DNA from 3 places in the Trichormus variabilis 0441 genome. Region 3 is predicted to be linked to each of the others. Evidence: predicted binding sites of a transcription regulator. Region 3 holds the regulator's gene; each other region holds the start of a gene.
What was found. The regulator NtcA, encoded in region 3, controls nitrogen genes in cyanobacteria. The targets are predictions, from matches to a motif close to TNTGTANNNNNNNNTACANA.

Region 1 (7,539 bases), 2.6 Mb from region 3:
TGACCCAAATAGCCAATAAATATAATCAAAAGCGTGGGAACCTAAGGAACCTAACGCACCACCACCCTTTTCCTTAGAAGAATACCAGTTCCAAGGGCGGGAAGTATCGGCACGAGAAGAACCCAACCAATCAATTCTAATCAGGCGAGGGGTTCCTACATAACCTGATGATAAAAGTTCAGCGAATAGTTGCCATGCAGGGACAAAACGAAACTCAAAATCTACAGTGGCAATCACACCTTGCTTTTGCGCTAATTGATACAATTCTTGTGCTTCAGCCACATTCAGGGTGACAGGCTTTTCTAGCAGTAAATGTTTTCCTGCTTGCAATACTGTTTTCCCCATTTCATAATGCAGGAAAGGTGGTGTAGCGATACTGACTGCTTGTACTTCTGGCAGATTAACAATATCAACTATAGTGTCAAAGGCATGGGGAATATTGTTTGCTTCGGCAATTGCTTTAGCTTTATGAATATCACGGTGATAAATCGCAACTATATCAGTACGATGATGGGCTTGAAAGGCGGGTATGTGAACTTTTTGACCAAAACCAGTCCCAGCGATCGCTATTCCAATTTTACCCTGATTTGCTTGTAATCCAGACACCATAAACTTTAAATAACTGAAAATTTATAGTGTAATTCTACGGCGAAGCAAGCTAGGCGTAACATCTTCAGCAATCTTTTCGTGTTGACTGTTGACCGGAAGAGTTAGGGGGAACAGGAGCAGGGGGAGCAAGCCTTTTCCTCCAACGCGAGTGCGTACCACTTCGTGGAAGCAAGCTATGCGTAGCGTCTCGTAGAGAAGCGAAACACGGAAGCCCCGTCCGAGAAGGACGCTTAATTGGGGCGGAGTCTGAGCTTCCGTCTCAATTCATCCCCCTTGCTCCCTGCTCCCTGCTCCCTTGCCTCTTTATAGCTTAAACATCCTCAATGCTGTTGTGGCCCTTTGGCATCACATTCCTTACTCCAGCACCGTTTTAACATTCCAATGCGCCAACTGTAGGCGAAACGTCGGGGATTAAGTTCTAAGTCGCGGTTGAACAATGGTTGATTGAGATATTGCCAAAGAGGAAATTTAATTTTGTGGTGTTTATCAGCCATAGGAGGAGCAAGATAGTATAAAAATAGTTTTGGTAGTAGGTCACCATATAAAGAACAACTACCAGATAATGAATTTCTAGTTAAAGATGACATGATATACATCCAATTGTCCTGGTGACAATTGCGGAATTCTACCTAAAGTTTGATGCTCAGGAATTTTTATAAAATAAATATATTTAACATTGCCAAGAAGCTAGAGGCTAGAGGCTAGAATTTTTACTCAGCAAGGGCTTACGCCTCACCTTGCTAACACTACTCAGTCCTCAGCACTCAGTTCTCAGTTCTCCGTATTTAGCACTCACCATAGTTACTCTTGCGTTCTGATGGCTTGAGCTGCGAGATAGACTTTAGTCCATTCGCCCATGACTTGATGCTGTTTGAGATTTAATTGTTGGGCTACAGCTTCTATGGAGTTACCTGATTTTCGCAAATCCAAGATTTGTCGGCCAATGGGGGTTAGTTTTTCGTGGAGTTCTTGCCATTGGTTTTGTGTTAAACCCAAGTTATTTTCCTGTAAGGAAATAGCCAGCCAGTTATCTACGAGTTCTGGTTTACCCTTAAGGGCGAATACACGTACTGCATGGTAGCTGATTTTTTCTCGCAGTCGATAAATTTCTTTGATTGGTTTATTTAATTTCTTGGCGATTTCGTCTTGGGTTTTGCCTTGTAAATACAGTTTTAGCCATTCTACTGCGTCTGCTCCCAGGTTTTCTTGTAAGTAGTTGGCAAACTCTTGTTGCACTGTCTGGCGCAGTGCTTGTTGTTCTTCTATTTGCTGTGCTTCTTGATATTCGGCGATCGCTTGATTATCTACAAGGTTAACTCGATTGTCGTTGTCGTCAGTCAAGACTTCTTCGGAAACTAGCCTAACTAAGTCACCACCAGGGACTTGGGTTAACCCACCGCGTTGAGAACGGCGTAGGTAGTTGACAAAACGGTACACTAACAAGGGTTGATTGCGTACTGGTCGCAAGCAATATTCTTCTACAGTGGCAAATAGTAAAGTATCTTTGAGTCTCTTATCTAGAGCAACTTCTGCGATGTGCGCCATTTGCTGCTGGATGTAAGTATCATTCTGTAGCAATTCTTGTATTATCTCTTGTAATACGTCAAGAACACCACGTTGGCGATCGCGGCTAAGAGCAATCCAGGTTTGAATTTTATTCCGTAATGTGACTAAACTTCCCAGCCGAGTGATCAAGTTACGATAAGCACGTTCTCGACCTACACCCAAGTAGCGTTGACTTAAAATCTTCCAGCGATATTCCATCGCTTGCTTGGCAATCTCAAGTTCTTTAGGGTTGAGTAGATCCAACCGTTGTGCATCACGACCTAACAGCCAGAGAATAATACTTTCTATTGCAGCCACATTTTGTTCTGGACACTCCGCAGCTAGCCGCTTGCGCCAAAATTGCGCTAGTTTTTCTGCTTCCGTTGCCATAGCGAGATTGCGCTCCTCGAAACCCTGTTTTAAAGTTTGCATCACAACCCCCATTTGTCGCACTTATCTTGTGAGCCAGCAAATCGCCGTGAGTCCGTCATCTTGATGAAGACGTATCAACGATTCCATTGTTATTACGTCTTTATTGACGAATTTTATGCAGAAATTTATCTTGTTCTGGATTTTTGTTCGTCTTCAAGTCGCGGAAATCTATATATATCAAGCATTTGCTTCAATCTAGGCGAAATTAAAATTTTGTAAACTTATGAGTTGGAATCACGGATGGGGCATTTACCCAGAGTAAGTGCAGATGCTTAATTTTTTGAGAAGCGTTTAGAAAAACTAACATTTTGTACCCAGAGGAGCGGAAATAATACACTCCTATTCAGACGCTATTTTAGCCATATAAGTTTCATTTCAGGGAATTTAGCGACGATAATCTTGAATTTTTGGGGATGGGGTATTAAACCAGATCCAAAACAACTAACAACTGACACACAGCGCAATAAAAATGTAACAAAAACTACAAAATTACCATTTTTCTGGAAAACCAAAGATAAGCTAGGCATATATATCTGATTCGCAAAAATGCTGCGAATAGGAGAAAATCATATGGTTTCAATGCCTACCCTACCGTTGGAAGGTGCTAGTCCAGCCCATATTTGTCCATTTGATCAAGCTTGTAGCTACTTAGAAGCAGCTGCAAAAGAGTTGAGGTTAGATCAAGGGACGCTGGAAATTCTCAGTCACCCACGTAAAGTTGTGACAGTCTCTATTCCTGTGAGATTAGATAACGGCGATATCCGGGTACTAGCAGGACACCGAGTACAGCATTCTGATATATTAGGCCCCTACAAAGGCGGAACACGTTACCATCCAGCTGTGACATTGAGAGAAGTATCTGCTCTGGCAATGCTAATGACTTGGAAATGTGCGCTACTGGGTATTCCTTATGGTGGTGCGAAGGGAGGTATTGCTATAAATCCCCAACACTACAGCGTAGGTGAATTAGAGAAAATTACGCGTCGTTATACAAGCGAATTGATTAAAGATATCGGCCCTGCCGTAGATATACCAGCGCCAGATGTGGGAACTTCTGCCCGTGAGATGGCTTGGATGATGGATACTTACTCTGTGAATGTTGGTCACGCAGTCCCAGGGGTTGTCACAGGTAAGCCAATTTCCATTGGTGGTTCACGGGGAAGAGAAATGGCAACTGGACGGGGTGTAATGATTATTGTCCGTGAAGCACTGGCGGATATGGGCAGAACTTTAGAGGGAGTAAAAGTAGTTATTCAAGGTTTTGGCAATGTAGGCGGTGCTGCGGCTGAATTGCTGTACCAAGCTGGAGCCAAAATTCTTGCTGTTTCTACAGGTGCAGGAGGTTTATTTGCGGCTGATGGTCTCGATATTCCAGCGTTAAAAGCCTACGCTGCGGAAAATCATCGAAGTATTGTGGGTTTTCCCCAAGCAGTAGCAATTAGTAATGCAGAGTTGCTAACTTTACCTTGCGATGTTTTGATTCCCGCAGCTTTAGAAAACCAAATCACTGAAGAAAATGTAGACCAGATACAGGCGCAAATTGTCGCGGAAGCTGCTAATGGCCCGGTAACTTTGGAGGCTAACCGAGTTCTAGAGGGGCGGGGTGTGACTGTACTGCCAGACATCTTGGCGAATGCTGGGGGCGTGGTGGTGAGTTATTTAGAGTGGGTACAAGGTCTTTCCTACCTGTTTTGGGATGAGGAGCGTGTCAACCGGGAAATGGAACACTTGATGGTGCAAGCTTATCATCAAGTGATTAAACAGTCGCAGATGCGGCAAGTTCCTTTGCGATTAGCCGCTTATACCTTGGGTGTAGGTAGGGTTGCTCAAGCGTTGAGCGATCGCGGTCTTTATCCTTGATGGGGGGATTGGGGATTGGGGATTGGGGACTGGTTATGAAATAAACTCTTTATTCTCTCTGCGCCTCTGCGCCACCCTGCGGGTTCGCTCTTAGCGTTCTCGTAGAGTAGCCGCAAAGCGTCTACTGCGTGATAGAAATCATCCTACATTTATGCAACGCCGGACTTTATACCAATTCAATTAATAATGGCAACACATCATCTGTAGAGACGCGATTTATCGCGTCTCTACAGATAGTTTATTTGTCGCCTTCTTTTTTCAAATTGGTATTATACTGAATAGGGAAAGGTAGTATCATTTGAAGCAGAGGGAAAAAGGCTAGAAAAATGGTACGTCCCAGGATAAAACTAACAGAGCATCTATCAACAGAAGAAATAGAACAAAGTTATCGCCGATGTGAAGATGCACAAGAGAAAACCCGATGGTTAGTGATTAAATTGCTCAATCAACAACCACAGTTGTCAGCGCAAAAGGTAGCAGAGATTGTGGGATTCTCAGGGGACTGGGTGAGAAAAATCGTGCGGCGATACAACAAGCTAGGAGCAAACGGAATCATCAATCAACAGAAACTGAAACCAGGAGGAAAAAAACTTGCACTCACAAACGAGCAACAACAGTGGTTGCGCCAAAGGTTAGCTTCACCACCAGAAGATGGGGGGTTATGGAGTGCGCCAAAAGTAGGGGAATTGATCCGAGTACAGTTTGGAATTACACTCCATGTCACTACAGCTTGGGATTACCTCAAAAGGCTAGGATTTAGTCTGCAACAACCACGACCTCTGCATACTGAGGCGGCAACTTTTGTTCAAAGACAGATGTTTAAAACTGAGTTAACGGAGTTTGTGCGATTGTTACGTTTCCTCCATCCGCACAAATCAGTTGAAGTTTGGGCAGAAGATGAAGCTCGATTAGGCCTCAAACCCATCGTCCGTCGAGTTTGGACACCAGTAGGTCATCGTCCCAATGCTGTGCATCGCACTCGTTACCAATGGCTTTATACTTATGGATTTGTCCATCCAGCTACTGGCGAGAGTTTTTTCTTGATTTTACCCAGAGTCAACATTGCTGTCATGCAAATGGCTTTAGATGCTTTTGCCGCTGAAGTCAATCCTCATCATCACAAAATCATTGTTTTGCTTGTTGATCAAGCTGGTTGGCATACCAGTAAACAATTAATGTTGCCAGCTGGTATCATTCTGTTTCCTCTGCCTGCTTATACACCTCAACTCCAACCGACTGAGTGTGTTTGGTCGCTTCTACGTGAAGCTGTTGCTAATCAGATGTTTTCTACTCTCGATGAACTAGAAACTGTGTTAATTTCTCGTTGTCAATGGTTAATGTCTCACCCTCAAATTGTTCATGGCAAGGTTGGGTTTGATTGGATTTGCCAAATTTGACCTCAGTTATTCAATTAATACTTCCTTTCCCAATTTAGTATTACTCCCTACTCTCCTCAATTTTCGGTGCGTTAGGACTAATTTCCATAACGCACCTTTGTATTTTAATTACGCACCTTCCCGTAATTTATCTAAAACACTTCTATCTTCCAGAGTGGAAGTATCGCCAGAAACTTCTTGTCCGGCGGCGAGATTTCGCAGTAAGCGCCGCATGATTTTACCCGATCGCGTCTTGGGTAATGCGTCGGTAAAGCGAATTTCCCCAGGACGAGCGATCGCCCCGATTTCTTGAACTACGTGTTGTTTGAGTACCTTACTCAAGTCATCGCTGGCTTGATAAGTTCCTTCTAGGGTGACAAAAGCTACCACTTCTTCGCCTTTTAAGTCATCTGGTTTACCCACTACTGCTGCTTCGGCAACGGCTGGGTGAGAAACTAGGGCTGATTCTACTTCCATTGTGCCGAGGCGGTGTCCTGACACATTCAATACATCATCCACTCGTCCCATTACCCAGAAATAGCCGTCTTCATCTTTTCTCGCGCCATCGCCAGCAAAGTAAGTATAGTTGCCATCTTTGGGGGGTATATGTTCCCAGTAGGTGCGGCGGAAGCGTTCAGGATCGCCGTAAACAGTCCGCATCATTCCCGGCCAGGGATAACGCACTGCTAAGTAACCACCTTCGTTTTGGGGTACAGTGTTACCATCTAAATCAACTATGTCGGCCAGGATGCCAGGGAAGGGAAGGGTAGCGGAACCGGGTTTAGTGGAAATTGCCCCTGGTAGAGGGGTAATCATGATACCGCCAGTTTCAGTTTGCCACCAAGTATCAACGATGGGGCAGCGATCGCCACCAATAACTTTGTGATACCACATCCAAGCTTCTGGGTTAATTGGTTCACCAACAGTTCCTAATAATCTTAAGGAAGAAAGGTTGCGGGCGTTGGGATGGTGTTCACCCATTTTAATAAAGGCGCGAATTGCGGTGGGTGCGGTGTAGAAAATGTTCACGCCGTATTTTTCAATTACATCCCAGAAACAACCAGGATTGGAGGCACGAGGCGCACCTTCATACATCAGTGTGGTTGCACCGTTGGAGAGGGGGCCGTAGACTATGTAACTATGTCCAGTAATCCAACCTACATCGGCGGTACACCAATATACATCTGTGTCTTGTAGGTCGAAAATCCATTTGGTGGTCATGTGGGTATATAAGTTATAACCACCAGTGGTATGGACAACGCCTTTGGGTTTGCCTGTGCTACCGGAAGTGTAGAGGACAAATAGCAAGTCTTCGCTATCCATTGGTTCGGCGGGACAGTCGGCGGATGCGCCTTTTTGTAAATCGTGCCACCAATGATCTCGTCCTCCCAACTGCATATAAATATCTTGTCCGGTACGCTTGACAACCAGGACGTTTTCTACAGATGGAACAGCACCATCAGCCAAGGCTTTGTCTACCTGTTCTTTCAAGGGAACGATCGCATCTTTACGCCACCCACCATCAGCTGTAACTACTACCTTGGCTTGGGCATCAATTAAGCGATCGCGCAAGGCTTCCGCACTGAACCCACCAAATACCACGCTATGAGGTGCGCCAATTCTCGCGCAGGCTAACATGGCGATCGCCGCTTCGGGAATCATCGGCATATAAATACCGACGCGATCGCCTTTCTGCACTCCCAGTTGTTTCAAGACG
Region 2 (7,539 bases), 2.5 Mb from region 3:
CGGAAAGTACAAACACTTTCTGAGTCGAGTTTCGATGCTTGGATTAAACTTTATCGCCCAGATACAAATACCGGTAATTCGCAAGTCTCCTATTATTTGAAGGGGGAAATGATATCTTTGCTACTAGATTTGCTGATTAGAGCGCGGTATCGTAATCAGCGATCGCTTGATGATGTGATGCGTCAAATGTGGCAAAAATTTGGTCAAGCTGAAATCGGCTACACTCCAGAACAATTACAGGCGGTGATCGAATCAGTGGCTGGAGTCGATTTGACGGATTTCTTCGCACGCTATATTGATGGCACGGAAGAATTGCCCTTCAATCAGTACTTAGAACCTTTTGGCTTGCATTTGCTAGCAGAGAGAGAAGAAGAACCTTACTTAGGGGTGAAAGTAAACACGGAAAATGGTCGGGAGATGATTAAATTTGTTGAGGTTGGTTCGCCTGCACAAATGGCAGGAATTGACGCAGGTGATGAGTTGCTGGCTATTGCGGGTATCAAGATCACAGCCCATCAATTGAGCGATCGCCTTAAAGACTATCAAGCCAATGATACTATCCAGGTAACAGTTTTTCACCAAGATGAACTGCGTACCTATCCTGTAACGCTAGGAACACCACGTCCTACTAAGTATCAGCTACTGGCGATACAGAATCCTAACGCAACGCAGCAAGAAAACTTTGCTGCGTGGTTAGGTGCTGCCATCTCTACTGTTAGTTGATAACCACAGACCAATAACTCTTTTGTGTTCCCTGTAGTTCACAGTCAGGTGCGGAAAGAAACAACCTATACAAGTGAGGGAGATTAGTCAAGTTATGGCAGATAACTCTCCCTCATCCCCTTTCCAGATTCATTTTAAATTTCATTAATGGACATATTATTTATAACTTTTTACTAAACTTTACACAATTTAATTTACTTAAAATCTAGAGTAAATTTTTATGTTCAATTTATAACTGTTGATGGTTGACTGTTGACAGACTTGAAAGCCTTTTATTGTCAGGGTTTTATTTTAGCTACGGCTATATCTTTGTTTACCTGAATTTATACTCGAAAGATATTACGTAATACTTAAAAAAGTAAACGCACCTTGTCAATACAGCCAAAGTGCGTTGTTTGAAATCAGTTTCTTGATATTGAAAATCAACCAGACAACGAAAACTAGACAAAAAACAGATTGTAAATCATACCTCCTGCCTTTTGCCCCCTGCCTTCTTAAACATCTCGCTCGCTTAATTCACGAGTAATGTGGTCAAATGGCTCCTCAACAAAAGCAGCGTTGGCAATACCTGTACTTGCAACTTGTTCCTTGACCAAATCCTTGAGAATTTGTACACCGCGAACTGTAGGGCCAATGGGTACACCCAAAGAATTGTACGTTTCCCGCAAGCCTTGCAGCACCCGCTCATCTAAAACATTGGTATTACCAGCAACCAGCGCATAAGTAGCGTAGCGCAAGTAGTAATCCATATCCCGTAAACAAGCCGCTAGACGACGAGTTGTGTAGGCATTACCACCAGGACGAATTAACTCTGGCAGCTCTTCAAACAACTTAGAACCTGCTTGCTTGACCAGTGCAGCTGCATTGGAGTTAATTGCGGCGGCTGCTTGGACACGAGCCGTACCACTGTCAAAATAATCTTTGAGGGTATCGATCGCATTTCGGTCAAAATACCGACCAGCTACGTCATAATTCTTAATTAAGCTTGTTACTGCATCGCGCATTCCTTCTTCTCCCAATCTTTGCTATCTATGGTTTGATATTAATTTGGTTGCACTACGCACCAGTAAATTTTTGTGCTATTAAAAATAGATTCGGCACAAAAACAATCTATCTGTTACTTAAGGATTTTATGCCAAAGTTGACCCCTATGAGATTAACTTTCTCCCTTTTGTGCAGATGTCGAAAGAAAGGTTAATATTACCTGTAATCCAGACGTTCTGTAACAAAGACTACAAAACCATCTAATGTTTAGAATCTAGGATATTTCAGGTGTGTCATCAACTTTGTTCCGCTCAGTAGGGTTTAGATGCTTTGGCAGATTCTGGTTTGAATTTAAGAAATTGGCAGAGAAGGAGTAACAATGACAACCTCACAAGAAGTCTTGAAGAGAATTCAAGATGAAAAAATTGAGCTGATTGACCTCAAGTTCATCGACACTGTAGGTACTTGGCAACACCTCACCTTGTACCAAAACCAAATCGATGAAAGCTCCTTCACCGATGGCGTACCTTTTGACGGTTCCAGCATCCGGGGTTGGAAAGCAATCAACGAGTCAGACATGACAATGGTTCTCGATCCTAATACTGCTTGGATCGACCCATTCATGGAAGTACCAACCCTAAGTATTGTTTGTAGCATCAAAGAACCACGTACAGGAGAATGGTACAACCGTTGTCCACGGGTTATTGCTCAAAAAGCAGTTGATTATTTGGTTGCCACTGGCATTGGTGATACAGCATTTTTTGGCCCTGAAGCTGAATTTTTTATCTTCGATAGCGCCCGCTTTGCCCAAACCGCTAACGAAGGTTACTACTTCCTCGACTCTGTAGAGGGTGCTTGGAATTCTGGTAAAGAAGGTACAGCAGACAAACCCAACTTGGCTTACAAACCACGTTTTAAAGAGGGTTATTTCCCTGTTTCCCCCACAGATTCTTTCCAAGACATCCGCACAGAAATGCTGTTGACGATGGCGAAATTAGGCGTACCCATCGAAAAACATCACCACGAAGTTGCTACTGGTGGTCAGTGCGAACTTGGTTTCCGCTTCGGTAAGTTAATCGAAGCTGCTGACTGGCTGATGATTTACAAATATGTCATCAAGAACGTTGCCAAAAAATATGGCAAAACCGTCACCTTCATGCCAAAACCAATTTTTGGCGATAACGGTTCTGGTATGCACTGTCACCAATCTATCTGGAAGGATGGTAAACCCCTCTTTGCAGGTGACCAGTATGCTGGTTTAAGTGAAATGGGACTGTACTACATTGGTGGTCTTCTCAAGCACGCCCCAGCACTGTTGGCAATCACCAACCCCAGCACCAACTCCTACAAACGCCTAGTTCCCGGTTATGAAGCGCCAGTTAACTTGGCTTACTCCCAAGGTAACCGTTCTGCTTCCATCCGGATTCCTTTGTCTGGCACTAACCCCAAAGCCAAGCGTTTAGAGTTCCGTTGTCCAGATGCTACCTCTAACCCTTATTTGGCATTTGCTGCCATGCTGTGCGCTGGTATCGATGGTATCAAGAACAAAATTCATCCTGGTGAGCCATTAGATAAAAATATCTATGAACTTTCTCCAGAAGAATTGGCAAAGGTTCCTTCCACACCCGGTTCTTTAGAGCTAGCATTGGAAGCACTAGAAAACGACCACGCTTTCTTAACAGATACAGGCGTGTTCACCGAAGACTTTATCCAAAACTGGATTGACTACAAACTCGCTAACGAAGTTAAACAGATGCAACTGCGTCCTCATCCTTATGAGTTCTCTATCTATTACGACGTTTAATTAACACCTGTTAGCAATTTATATCTGAGAGTCAAAATATTGCCACCCATAAGGGTGGTTTTTTGTCTTCTGTAAAAATTATGTATAAGTACATTAGGGGAAGTAACTCATCGTTGAAATTACTTCCACTAATAACAACCATGACTTAAACATGAGTAAAACTTAGCTCATCGAAGCATTACTACGACCATAAATCGTGCGGGTGGTGGGATCGATCTTTCCTTGAGTTGGGTTCCAATAGTGGGACAGTTCTTCAGCAGGAAGACCGAGTTCTTGTGCGGAACGCATCAGCATGGATTGTTGACGATTCTTCACTTGCTGATATTGGCGCATCATAATTGCACGAGATTTTTCTTGAATAGACATACCACAGTCCTCCTAGTGATATTAATTGGATTTGACCCTTTACATAATTAATATAGCGAAAATTCTGTATCTTATGCTACGAAATTGAGCATCTGTTACAATTTTTAATATTATTGTAATTATTGATTGTGCTTATACCTATTTAAATGCAGCTATGACGGATTGCTTAAAGTACTTTTTCCGCAAGTAAACGAACTATTCGTTACAATTGTTTACATAAAATTTTTAAAAGTAATGGATTCCTAAGCAATCGTCATGTCTAATAATTTGACTAAGCTGACTTACCAAACTCTTCAACAGGGTAAAAATTACTTTGGCCTGGCTCACAAAACATTAAGCGCACAGTTAAAAGACATAGTTTATCCCACATTGAGGCAGACTAAACCGATACCCAGGGAGGTTATAACCAAACTGCAAGATAGATTCAATCAATTACTAGAAATAGATTGGCTGGAGGCTGAAAAAGAGGTGTATCCAGCAAGCTTGCTATTTGATAATCCTTGGGAAGATTTTTTCCGTTACTATCCTCTTGTATGGCTAGACTTACCGCAAATCTGGGAAAGAGTTCAACAAAAAAAATACCAAGATTTTTCTTCGGGTATAGAGACAGAAGGTTATCCTAGCTACTACGTACAGAATTTTCATCACCAAAGTGATGGCTATTTGAGCGATTTGTCAGCCAATTTATATGATTTACAGGTAGAAATCCTTTTTGGTGGAACAGCTGACCCCATGCGGCGGCGTATTCTGTCTCCTCTCAAGGACAGGCTAAAAGTATTTGATTCTGTATCACCAAGACAGATTCGCATTTTAGACGTAGCTTGTGGGACTGGGAGGACTTTGAAGCTGATTCGAGCGATTCTACCGCAAGCATCACTATTTGGTGTAGATTTATCGCCAGCTTATTTACGTAAGGCTAATGAATTACTCTCCCAAATTTCTGGGGAACTACCACAGCTTTTACAAGCAAATGCGGAAGAATTGCCTTACGTAGATAATTATTTTCATGCTGTGACTTCTGTTTTCCTGTTCCATGAATTACCTGCTACTGTGCGTCAAACAGTAATTGAGCAATGTTTCCGGGTGACAAAGCCAGGAGGAGTTTTTATTATCTGTGATTCTATTCAGATGAGTGATTCACCAGAAATGGCAGTGCTAATGGATAATTTCTCAGACACTTTCCATGAACCATACTATAAGCATTACAGTACTGATAACTTAGTAGAACGCCTAGAAAAAGTAGGGTTTGAAAATATTGAGGTGCAAGTCCACTTTATGAGCAAGTATTTTATTGCTCATAAACCATTTTAGAGCAATGAAGCATAGTAGCAGATTGCTATCTGGTTGATTTGCTATGTGAATAGAGTCCAAAAACTTGTCACACAATTACGGGATGGTCGAGGTTGCAGGATAAAAACCATCATAGTCAACTCTAGACCATCTCACAGGTAGGTAAAGCTGATTGAAATTGTAGATAGATGCCCTGTATTTGAATTCTTAACCTGAATGGTACTCCGTGAATCAAAGCAAAGATGACATCTTGCCTCAAGAGTAGTGATGCTGACAATTCAGGTGATGAATTACATTGGATTTGCCATCCCAGTATATAACTGCTGTACTTGTGCTAAAGAGGCTATTAAAAGTGTTGAAAAGTTTTTGTATTTGCTAATGCAAGACAAATACTCATTGTTCTACTAGACATAAAACCGCGATGGGTAAAGCCCCGACGTAGACGCGCTATACAGTAATCTGGACATGAATGGGGGATTCTATTAGACTTCTACGTCCAGTACCGCGATGTGGTTGGGGTTTTTCTGGTTGATTACGTTTGGGTTTAGATTTTAGTGAGATCATATTTTGTGAATTAGAGGAAGAAAAAGCGAAATTGTGATTAGCTATTCCCAGGTAATCAGAAACTAGGGAACCAAGTACTAGACTCGAAATTAAAACTGGAACAGCAGCACGCATCATAAAAGTCTCTTTGTAAATTCTCTTATCTATTGCTACTGAGTTTTATATAACGAGTCCGGAAAAATCTAAAAAAAAGTAGTGCTTTTTACTGAAAACCTATAAAAGTGTGCATTGTTTCAATATGTTCTACTAACAACCAATGACCGGAAGGGTTTAGACGACCCCGAACCGTCAAATGTTGCTTATCTGTCAAGGCTTGTAGCTGTTCATTAATATGCGATCGCAAAGTTACAAGCTGGTAAGTTTGTCCTAGATTAGCAGCCGGAGAAGCGATCTCGAATCTGTAATCCTGCTGATTTAAAACCTGAAAAATGCCTGTGAAGGAATCAGTTCCCCGTGTAAGTACTGGTTTGGCTTTTGAGTGATAGTACTGATACACAGAATCTGGGCAATTGCCGCTATCTGGATAAAGTTGAGGCTCTTTTAGATAATACATTTCCCATTGCAACCATTCCGGATGACCAGGTAGTAAATTAAATAAAGGTATGAGAGCTACAGGAGAGCGATTATCTTGTAACAACGCCTCTTGTAATGCTTTTACAGGTAAATCTCTTGGTTGACAGCCTAACTCTGCACACATAGCAGCCGCCATCCCCGCCGCTTGACCGATACCCAAAACTACAGGTTGTAATCTAGTCGCTCCATTCGCAATATGAGAAACAGAGATATTCTTTTCACAAACTAATAAGCCATCTGTTGTCGCTGGAACCAGACAACGATAGGGAATCGTAAAAGGTGTTCCCGTCCAACGTCCTCCCCAACGGATGGATTTAGGTTGTAGTGGCAAGTCAAACCCAGGATAGTGATGGTCATTGGCGTAGTTACCAATGGCGATGGTATCTGGAAACAAAGACGCTACCTTACCACCGGGAATTGGCAAAATGTCCTGTTCTCGAACAGTAGTTAGCCCCACCAAGCGCCGACTTTCTCGATAGTATGGGTGTAATGCAAATGCCGATGAAGCGTGAGGAAACACTTGCTCTGCCAAACCATAACGCCGACCAAGCTGAGTTTGGATGAAATGAGCAAAATTTTGGCTATGCCAATGAGATTCTTGGAAAAACTCACCCTTAGCTGCCGCCGATTCTACTAGCCTTCCTACTCCTTCGCCGTAGTCGTTACCACAAATAGGCCAGTTAATCATGAAAAGATTTCCTGGCAAACGCCCATAATTTAAGAATTGCTCTGCACCGTAGTTGTCCCAAGCACTAGCAAACAGTGCAGCATCATAATTAGGTGCAGGGGGAATTTCTGGCGCAACTGCTTCCCCAAAGTCCTGCATCACTACTACCCAAGTAGGCGATTGCACAGGATATCTTGCTGTTAGCTCATTAAAGCTACTTGGGGCGCTTGGTTCTCCCCACTCAGATTGCAATTCCCAGCCCCAACGGTAAGGGATATCTGCTAAAGCTAGTAAATCTCCTAACTCTGTACCGTCAATAGTAATCTTGGCTTGTACGGTAAAGTCTGCGAACCTGACACCAGTAATGGAATTTCCTTGCTGCAAAACTTCTAAAGGTACTTGTCCAGAAATCCAGTGCAGATTTGTTAGTTCCTGTACCCAGTCAGCAAGAATCTCGGCTCCAAAACGAGGGTCATAACTAAAAAAACTCACCCAGCTATTATCTAATCCCCCTGGTTGTCGCTGTTGTAATTCTTGTAAAAAAGCACCCCATAACCCCGTCTGAAAC
Region 3 (7,539 bases):
AGGTAGAGAGGGCATTGATTTCCTTCCCCTGACAGTAGATTATGAAGAAAGACTATATGCGGCTGGTAGAATCCCCGGTGGGATTATGCGCCGAGAAGGCCGTCCCCCAGAAAAAACAATTCTCACCAGCCGTCTCATAGACCGTCCCCTGCGTCCTTTGTTCCCTTCATGGTTGCGGGATGACTTGCAAATTGTCGCCTTAACAATGTCGATGGATGAGCAAGTACCGCCCGACGTGTTAGCAGTGACAGGTGCTTCCATTGCCACTCTCATTGCCAAAATCCCCTTTAACGGGCCGATGGCAGCAGTGCGGGTAGGCTTAGTGGGCGATGATTTCATTATTAACCCCACTTATGCAGAAATCGAGGCGGGAGACTTGGATCTGGTAGTCGCAGGTTCACCTCACGGCGTGATTATGGTGGAAGCAGGGGCTAATCAATTACCAGAGCGAGATATTATCGAGGCGATTGATTTTGGTTATGAGGCAGTGCGCGACTTAATCAAAGCGCAGCTAGACCTAGTAGCCGAACTCGGTCTGGAAATTGTCCAAGAAGCACCGCCAGAGGTAGACCAAACTCTGGAAAATTATATCCGCGATCGCGCTAGCGACGAAATTAAGAAAATTCTGGCTCAATTTGAACTAACCAAACCCGAACGCGATGCCGCGTTGGATGTTGTTAAAGATAATATTGCCACAGCGATCGCCGAACTCCCAGAAGAAGACCCAATTCGTTTAGCTGCAACCGCCAACAGCAAAGCCCTGGGCAACACTTTTAAAGACATCACTAAATATTTCATGCGCCGTCAAATCGTCGAAGATAACGTGCGTGTTGATGGTCGAAAACTCGATCAAGTGCGCCCGGTTTCTTCCCAAGTAGGTGTCCTACCAAAGCGCGTCCACGGTAGCGGATTATTTAACCGAGGACTAACTCAGGTATTATCAGCTTGTACTTTGGGTACTCCTGGTGATGCCCAAAACCTTAATGATGACCTGCAAACAGACCAATCAAAACGCTACCTCCATCATTACAACTTCCCGCCTTTCTCCGTTGGAGAAACCAAGCCCTTACGCGCCCCTGGTAGACGGGAAATTGGTCATGGTGCATTAGCAGAGAGAGCCATCTTACCTGTACTGCCACCCAAAGAGCAATTCCCTTACGTGATTCGCGTCGTCTCGGAAGTGCTTTCCTCCAACGGTTCCACCTCAATGGGTTCAGTTTGTGGTTCCACCTTGGCATTAATGGATGCTGGTGTCCCCATCCTCAAACCCGTGAGTGGTGCAGCAATGGGCTTAATTAAAGAAGGTGATGAAGTCAGAGTCCTGACAGATATTCAGGGTATTGAAGACTTTTTAGGTGACATGGACTTTAAAGTCGCTGGTACCGATGCAGGGATTACCGCCTTGCAAATGGACATGAAAATCTCTGGTTTGTCTCTGGAGGTTATTGCCCAAGCTATTCACCAAGCAAAAGATGCTAGGCTGCATATTTTGGACAAGATGCTCCAAACTATCGATACCCCACGCACTGAAACCTCACCTTACGCTCCTCGCCTGTTGACTATCAAGATTGATCCAGACATGATTGGTCTAGTCATTGGCCCTGGTGGTAAGACAATTAAGGGCATCACCGAAGAAACAGGTGCAAAAATCGACATTGAAGACGATGGCACAGTGACAATTTCTGCGGTTGATGAAAACAAGGCGAAAAGAGCGCGTAATATTGTCCAAGGCATGACTCGCAAACTCAACGAAGGCGATGTCTATGCTGGACGTGTGACTCGGATTATTCCCATTGGCGCTTTTGTGGAATTCCTCCCTGGAAAAGAAGGGATGATTCACATTTCCCAATTAGCTGATTACCGTGTCGGCAAAGTTGAAGATGAAGTGGCGGTTGGCGATGAAGTAATTGTCAAAGTGCGCGAAATTGACAATAAGGGACGGATTAATCTCACACGCTTGGGTATACACCCAGATCAAGCAGCTGCGGCGCGGGAAGCTGCGGCGGTGAATCGTTAAATCGATTGGGGATTTTAGATATTATCTAAAATCCGCGATGCCTCTTTACGTAGGCATCGCCGTAAAGTTTTTCATTATTGTGAATAATCCCCACTAGAGACGTTGTATGCAATGTCTCTGCTGAAACTTATTGGGTCAGTTTGTCGATTTGAGCGAAGTTTGGTAAATAAAAGAAATAGCTTACTAGTTAAGCTTGCGCTTTTGTTCCATACTTAACACCAAGCATTGTGAGTGCTAAACCTTTGCCAGAAACTACTGCCCATGTCAAAATCATTCGCCAATCCTGGCAACACGGCTTCCTAGAAGGTGAAGTGAGTGCTGGTGATTTTGAGTGGCATTTCCAGTGGCATTTTCGTCGGGGAGAACTTTTGGTAAAGCCTTCCCAAGGACGCGCTTTAATCAAAGAACCCCTCGGCCGCTTCTTGGAACAGCAAGATTATCAACTAGAGCCAGGAGGGGACTATGCTTTTAAGATTCGCGCACAATTGTGAAACGTGGGCAGGAGGCTGGGGGCAGGGGAGAATAACTATTGACTATTAACCATTAACCGATTCTGTGAGGCGACTGAGATATCTTTCGATTAAGAGGATGGCAACAATATCATCTATGGGGCGGGGGGGCTGACGCATTCCGTGGGGTAATAACTTGATTAGTCCTTGAGGAGGATACATCTGCCAATAACGATCGCGTGCCTCTAAGGTACTATAACGCTCGTCTACTAAGACAATATTCAATGCTTCAGCTAATTCTTGCTGTAGTTGCTGTTTCCAACGTTTAGCTGTGGTTTGGTTGCCCATAACCAGCATAGAAATGGGAAACTGTTGTCTTAGAGTATTAATGATGGCGATCGCATCTGCGGCAGCAACTACTTGATGATAATATAGTTGCCGATCTAATCCCATCACCGCTAAACCACATTTATCTTTACCTGGGTCAAAACCTAAAATAACTGGTTGTGTGGGAGAAAATTCACTTAAATTCATCATAAATACAAAAATAATTATTCAGAATCCCAATAAATTTTGATAAATATATTTAGGACTTACGCACTGAACCAAAAAACCCTTCTGAGGTTGGTCAATGGTTCATAGTCCACAGTCCAAAAACCTTGATTTTGACTATTGACTATGGACTATTGACAAAAAAGCCAGAAAATTAGTAACACTGCATAAGTCCTAATATTTATTGATTAAGTAAATATTTTTAATATACTTCTAGTATTTTAATTACAACACTCCCTCATTACCCTCAATCCCTGGGAGTTATTTAATATTTTGAATTGCTCACTCCCCATTTTTTTCATTTAAGTACTCAAAATAACTTTGCCATTTTGGATTGCCACTAGTCGCACTCTCAATGGCCCTGCTGTATAAGTATCTTCAGCAGCGATCGCTTTAATTTCTATTGGTTGATCTAACTGACGCAACAAGGAAACGAAGCGCAGAAAAGTACCATCTATTTGGACACCTTCAACAATTCCTGCATTTCTAGCACGAAATTGGGAAGCAGAAATTAATAAATCTAATCGTTGTCGTAACTGATAAGAGGTCATACTGCGAGGATCGGCTGTAGTTGTAGCCAAAACTTCACTTCCAGAAAATACCAGCACATTTCTGGCTGTATCAGCAAAAAATTCTATCTGGTTTTCTCCTCTGACGTAATTACCTGCTGAGAATATTCTGACTACGTATTCTCGACCATCATTAATTTGCTGAATCAGCTGCTCAATTCTATCTGGGGTGATGCGTAGCAGTTCTATATTTGCCGAGTTTGACCCAGGTTCGCTTAATTCTAAACTGGCGTTGCGGTTAGCTTCTTGCAGTAGTTGGAGGATTATCTGACGTGTAGCCGCTACCTGATTAGTCCGAACAACAGCAGAGGCCAAAACTTGACCGCGAACTAATGCTAGTTTGCCTAAACGTAAGTCGCGGTATGACTGATAATATTTTTCTAGTCGCGCCACTTCCTGCTCTAAATAGTCCTGTTGTGTTTCTAATTCTTTAAGCCTTGATTCTCGCTTGGCAATTACCTCTTCTCGCTGTGTAATTTCCAAGTTACGGTTTTGAATTAGTTTATCCAGTTGGGAGATTTTCAGGTCGCGCTGTTGTAGTGCTTGTTGACGGTTAGCTAGTTCTCTGTCGCGTTGTTCTATAGCTTGTTGACGGTTAGCTAGTTCTCTATCGCGTTGTTCTATGGCTTTTTTTGCTTCAGCATATAGCCTACGACGCTCCGTCTTGAGTTGTTCTACTGCCCCTTGTAAGGCTTGTCTTTGATTGTAAACGCTTTGTAGTTCAGCGATCGCTTTTTGATATTGTGTAACTACTTGTCCCAGTCGGCTTTGGGTGCGCTGGTATTGTGCTTGGGTTTGCGCTAAATCTTGCTGTGCTTTTAATTTTTCTTTTTTGGCTTGGTCGCGCTGAGTTTCTGCTTGTCTTTTGTCGGTTCTGGTGGTTTCTAGCTCTTGATTAACTTTATTGCGCTCAATTTCTACCTGAGTTTTTTGCTCTTCTGCGACTTTAAGCTGTTCTCGTTTTTGCCTGAGGTCTTTTTGAATATCTTCTAACTCAAAAACCCCTTTCCGCAGTCCTTCATCAGCAATAAATAAAATTGCCAGGGTAGTTGCTGAAATCAGTCCTCCCGTCAAAATTGTCACCAGTACAGCCGTATTTTTGGGGCGTAGATTAAACAGAGAGAGGCGTGCTTTGCCAACTCTTGTGCCGATGCGATCGCCAACAGTGGCAATTACACCTCCCAAAATTAAAATTGCTGCTATGAGGATGTACCCAGTGGTCATCTTCAGCTACCCAATTGAGTCCAGATACAGCCTACTACTTTCAATCATTATTTGTGGAGAATGGGAGGGTGGCAATAGCTGAAGTTACTCAAGATTTTCGATTTACTTCTAACTATGGGTGTCATTGAAAAAAATATAACACGTACCACCTCTCATTATTCCAATTGTTTAAAGAGTTCAGAAGGCAAGAGCCAAAATTCAGTATGGGTTCACCGTCACTTTGAGTTAAATAAACGGATTGAAGAAACCAACTAAATCTATAATGAGCAGGATTTAGCCTATGGTAATAATTAGCCACATTCTGAATTCTGACTCCTGTATTCTTCTTTAAGTGAACTGTCTGCTGAGAGTCACAGGTTTATGCACAGTAATCTTCTTTTTGTGGATGGAAATCATCTTTTTCTCCCGCAGATCCCCTAGTAGCCTAGTAACAGTAACGCGAGTAGAGCCAATTGCTTCGGCGATCGCCTGATGAGATAACTTTAAATCAATAGTGATTCCATCTGCACAAGGAACACCAAAATCACGACAGAGAATTAACAGAAAACTCACCAATCTCGACCCCATATCCCGGTGCGCTAAGGTCTCAATCATCATCTCTGTTTGCAGAATCCGCGAAGACAGACCCCGCAGCATCAACATCGATAACTCTGGATTTTCCTTAAGTGCTTGCTCAACTTGTTCAATTGGTGCAGAAAGCAATTCTACTGGAGTAAATGCCACCGCATGGTAAAACCTATCCGACTTGTTTCCTGTCAACAAAGACAGGACACCAAAAACGCTATTTTCCCGTAGTAGTGCTACTGTAATCTCTTCTCCTGCCTCGTACACCCTGGAAAGTTTCACAGCCCCTTTCAAAAGAAAGTAGACTCGTTCGGCAGGATCGCCAGGAAAAAAGATCGTTTTATTGCGTTCAAACGTTTCGACAACAGGAGGAAAAGCTCCGGTTGCCATCTGACGAAAAACATTTGCTAGGGCCTTATCTTGTGTCACGATCATCTCCCTTCCCCTACCCAATGCCGGAATAACAAAAAACTAAAAACTAATTACCTAAGAATACACCTGAAAAATCAATAAAGCACCGTTAACCTTTCTGTACTTTCCTATACTCAAACGTACAACTTTATGGTTATTTGTTCATAATGATACCCAAATTTTACTATTTTTAGCTAGCAGTTCTTGATAGATACTTCTACTTTCTCTAACCATCAGGTTTTTTGCAGAAAAAATTAAGTAATCTTGAAAATATCTTAAGAAATAACAAACATTTTATTCTAAAAAACGCCCTTAATAATCATCATTTTTGCTAACTATGTATAAAACAAAGATAAAGGGTTTGGATAAGGGTGTAGGGGTATGGGGGTGTAGGGGTGCAAATTTTTAAAACCCTTACACCCAGTCTCAACAAATAACTTGGTTGCGTAAGTCCTATCTTGGTTCAGGCAGGCTGTTCTTGAGTAAGGGGGGAAAAGAAAAATTCTGACCCTCTTTCCTCCCTGCCCTCCCCTGCCTCCCCTGCCTCCCTTGCCTCTCTTGCTCCCCTCCTGTCCCCTAAACATTCTTTCCAGTTAAACAGCAAGAAAATTCCCAACATAACTTGATTACCTCTTCTACTGGGTAGTGATTTCTGTCAAGCTGTACAAATGAATCGATCACATTAATGACAACAAAAATCTCTATGCTGAATCTGACTGGAAAAAATGCCTTAGTTACAGGTATCGCCAATAATCGTTCCATTGCCTGGGGGATTGCCCAACAACTGCACGCAGCTGGAGCCAACCTTGGTATTACTTATCTACCAGATGAACGTGGCAAATTTGAGAAGAAAGTTTCAGAACTCGTAGAACCCCTCAACCCCAGCTTATTCTTGCCTTGTAATGTTCAAAATGATGAACAAATTCAGTCTACTTTTGATACCATCCGCGATAAATGGGGCAGGTTAGATATTCTGATTCATTGTCTAGCCTTTGCTAACAGAGATGATTTGACTGGAGATTTTAGCCAAACATCCCGTGCTGGTTTTGCCACGGCTTTAGATATCAGCACTTTTTCACTGGTGCAGTTAAGTGGTGCGGCTAAACCTCTGATGACCGAAGGTGGTAGCATTATTACTTTGTCATATTTGGGTGGTGTCAGAGCTGTTCCTAACTACAACGTTATGGGAGTTGCTAAAGCGGGATTGGAAGCTAGTGTACGTTATCTAGCATCTGAACTCGGCTCTCAAAATATTCGCGTTAACGCCATTTCTGCTGGCCCCATCCGTACCTTGGCTTCTAGCGCCGTTGGTGGCATTTTAGATATGATTCACCATGTAGAACAAGTAGCGCCCTTACGTCGGACTGTGACTCAGCTAGAAGTTGGCAATACAGCCGCCTTCTTGGCTAGTGATTTAGCTAGTGGTATTACTGGTCAAGTCCTGTACGTAGATGCAGGATACGAAATCATGGGGATGTAATAAAATCTGGGTACTGGGTATTAGGGATTGGGGATTAGGTATGAGGAACAAACAAGGTGGAAAAAGAATGATTTTTTCACCACTTTTTCCTTATATGCCCAGTCCCCAATCCCCGATCCCCAATCCCCAATCCCTAGTCCCTATGCAAATCAGCGATTATCCCCAACTTAACTTATCCTCAGTCCCTCGGATTGCTTCAGTACATCGCATAACTGGGGAAACGAATGTGCAGGTTACTGTCAATTTGGATGGTACGGGAATTTGTACAGCAGC

Region 1: the regulator NtcA is predicted to act here: its motif matches at 3,055-3,074, upstream of GSQ19_RS11280 (Glu/Leu/Phe/Val family dehydrogenase).
Region 2: the regulator NtcA is predicted to act here: its motif matches at 3,941-3,960, upstream of gifA (glutamine synthetase inactivation factor IF7A).

Annotation. Positions count from the first base shown of each region.
Region 1 covers NZ_CP047242.1:2,771,478-2,779,016, forward strand. Annotated here, with positions in the region: gene GSQ19_RS11265 (Gfo/Idh/MocA family protein) at 1-609, opposite strand, end outside; gene GSQ19_RS11270 (hypothetical protein) at 930-1,196, opposite strand; gene GSQ19_RS11275 (HetZ-related protein 2) at 1,411-2,598, opposite strand; gene GSQ19_RS11280 (Glu/Leu/Phe/Val family dehydrogenase) at 3,157-4,446, shown strand; gene GSQ19_RS11285 (IS630-like element ISAva6 family transposase) at 4,773-5,843, shown strand; gene acs (acetate--CoA ligase) at 5,952-7,539, opposite strand, start outside.
Region 2 covers NZ_CP047242.1:1,486,945-1,494,483, forward strand. Annotated here, with positions in the region: gene GSQ19_RS05880 (M61 family metallopeptidase) at 1-723, shown strand, start outside; gene apcB (allophycocyanin subunit beta) at 1,218-1,727, opposite strand; gene glnA (type I glutamate--ammonia ligase) at 2,087-3,511, shown strand; gene gifA (glutamine synthetase inactivation factor IF7A) at 3,674-3,877, opposite strand; gene GSQ19_RS05900 (class I SAM-dependent methyltransferase) at 4,133-5,188, shown strand; gene patX (heterocyst-inhibiting protein PatX) at 5,615-5,848, opposite strand; gene GSQ19_RS05910 (FAD-dependent oxidoreductase) at 5,934-7,539, opposite strand, start outside.
Region 3 covers NZ_CP047242.1:5,403,577-5,411,115, forward strand. Annotated here, with positions in the region: gene GSQ19_RS22235 (polyribonucleotide nucleotidyltransferase) at 1-2,017, shown strand, start outside; gene GSQ19_RS22240 (DUF3146 family protein) at 2,245-2,508, shown strand; gene GSQ19_RS22245 (pre-16S rRNA-processing nuclease YqgF) at 2,554-3,000, opposite strand; gene GSQ19_RS22250 (DUF3084 domain-containing protein) at 3,321-4,811, opposite strand; gene ntcA (global nitrogen regulator NtcA) at 5,139-5,810, opposite strand; gene fabI (enoyl-ACP reductase FabI) at 6,490-7,266, shown strand; gene hisB (imidazoleglycerol-phosphate dehydratase HisB) at 7,409-7,539, shown strand, end outside.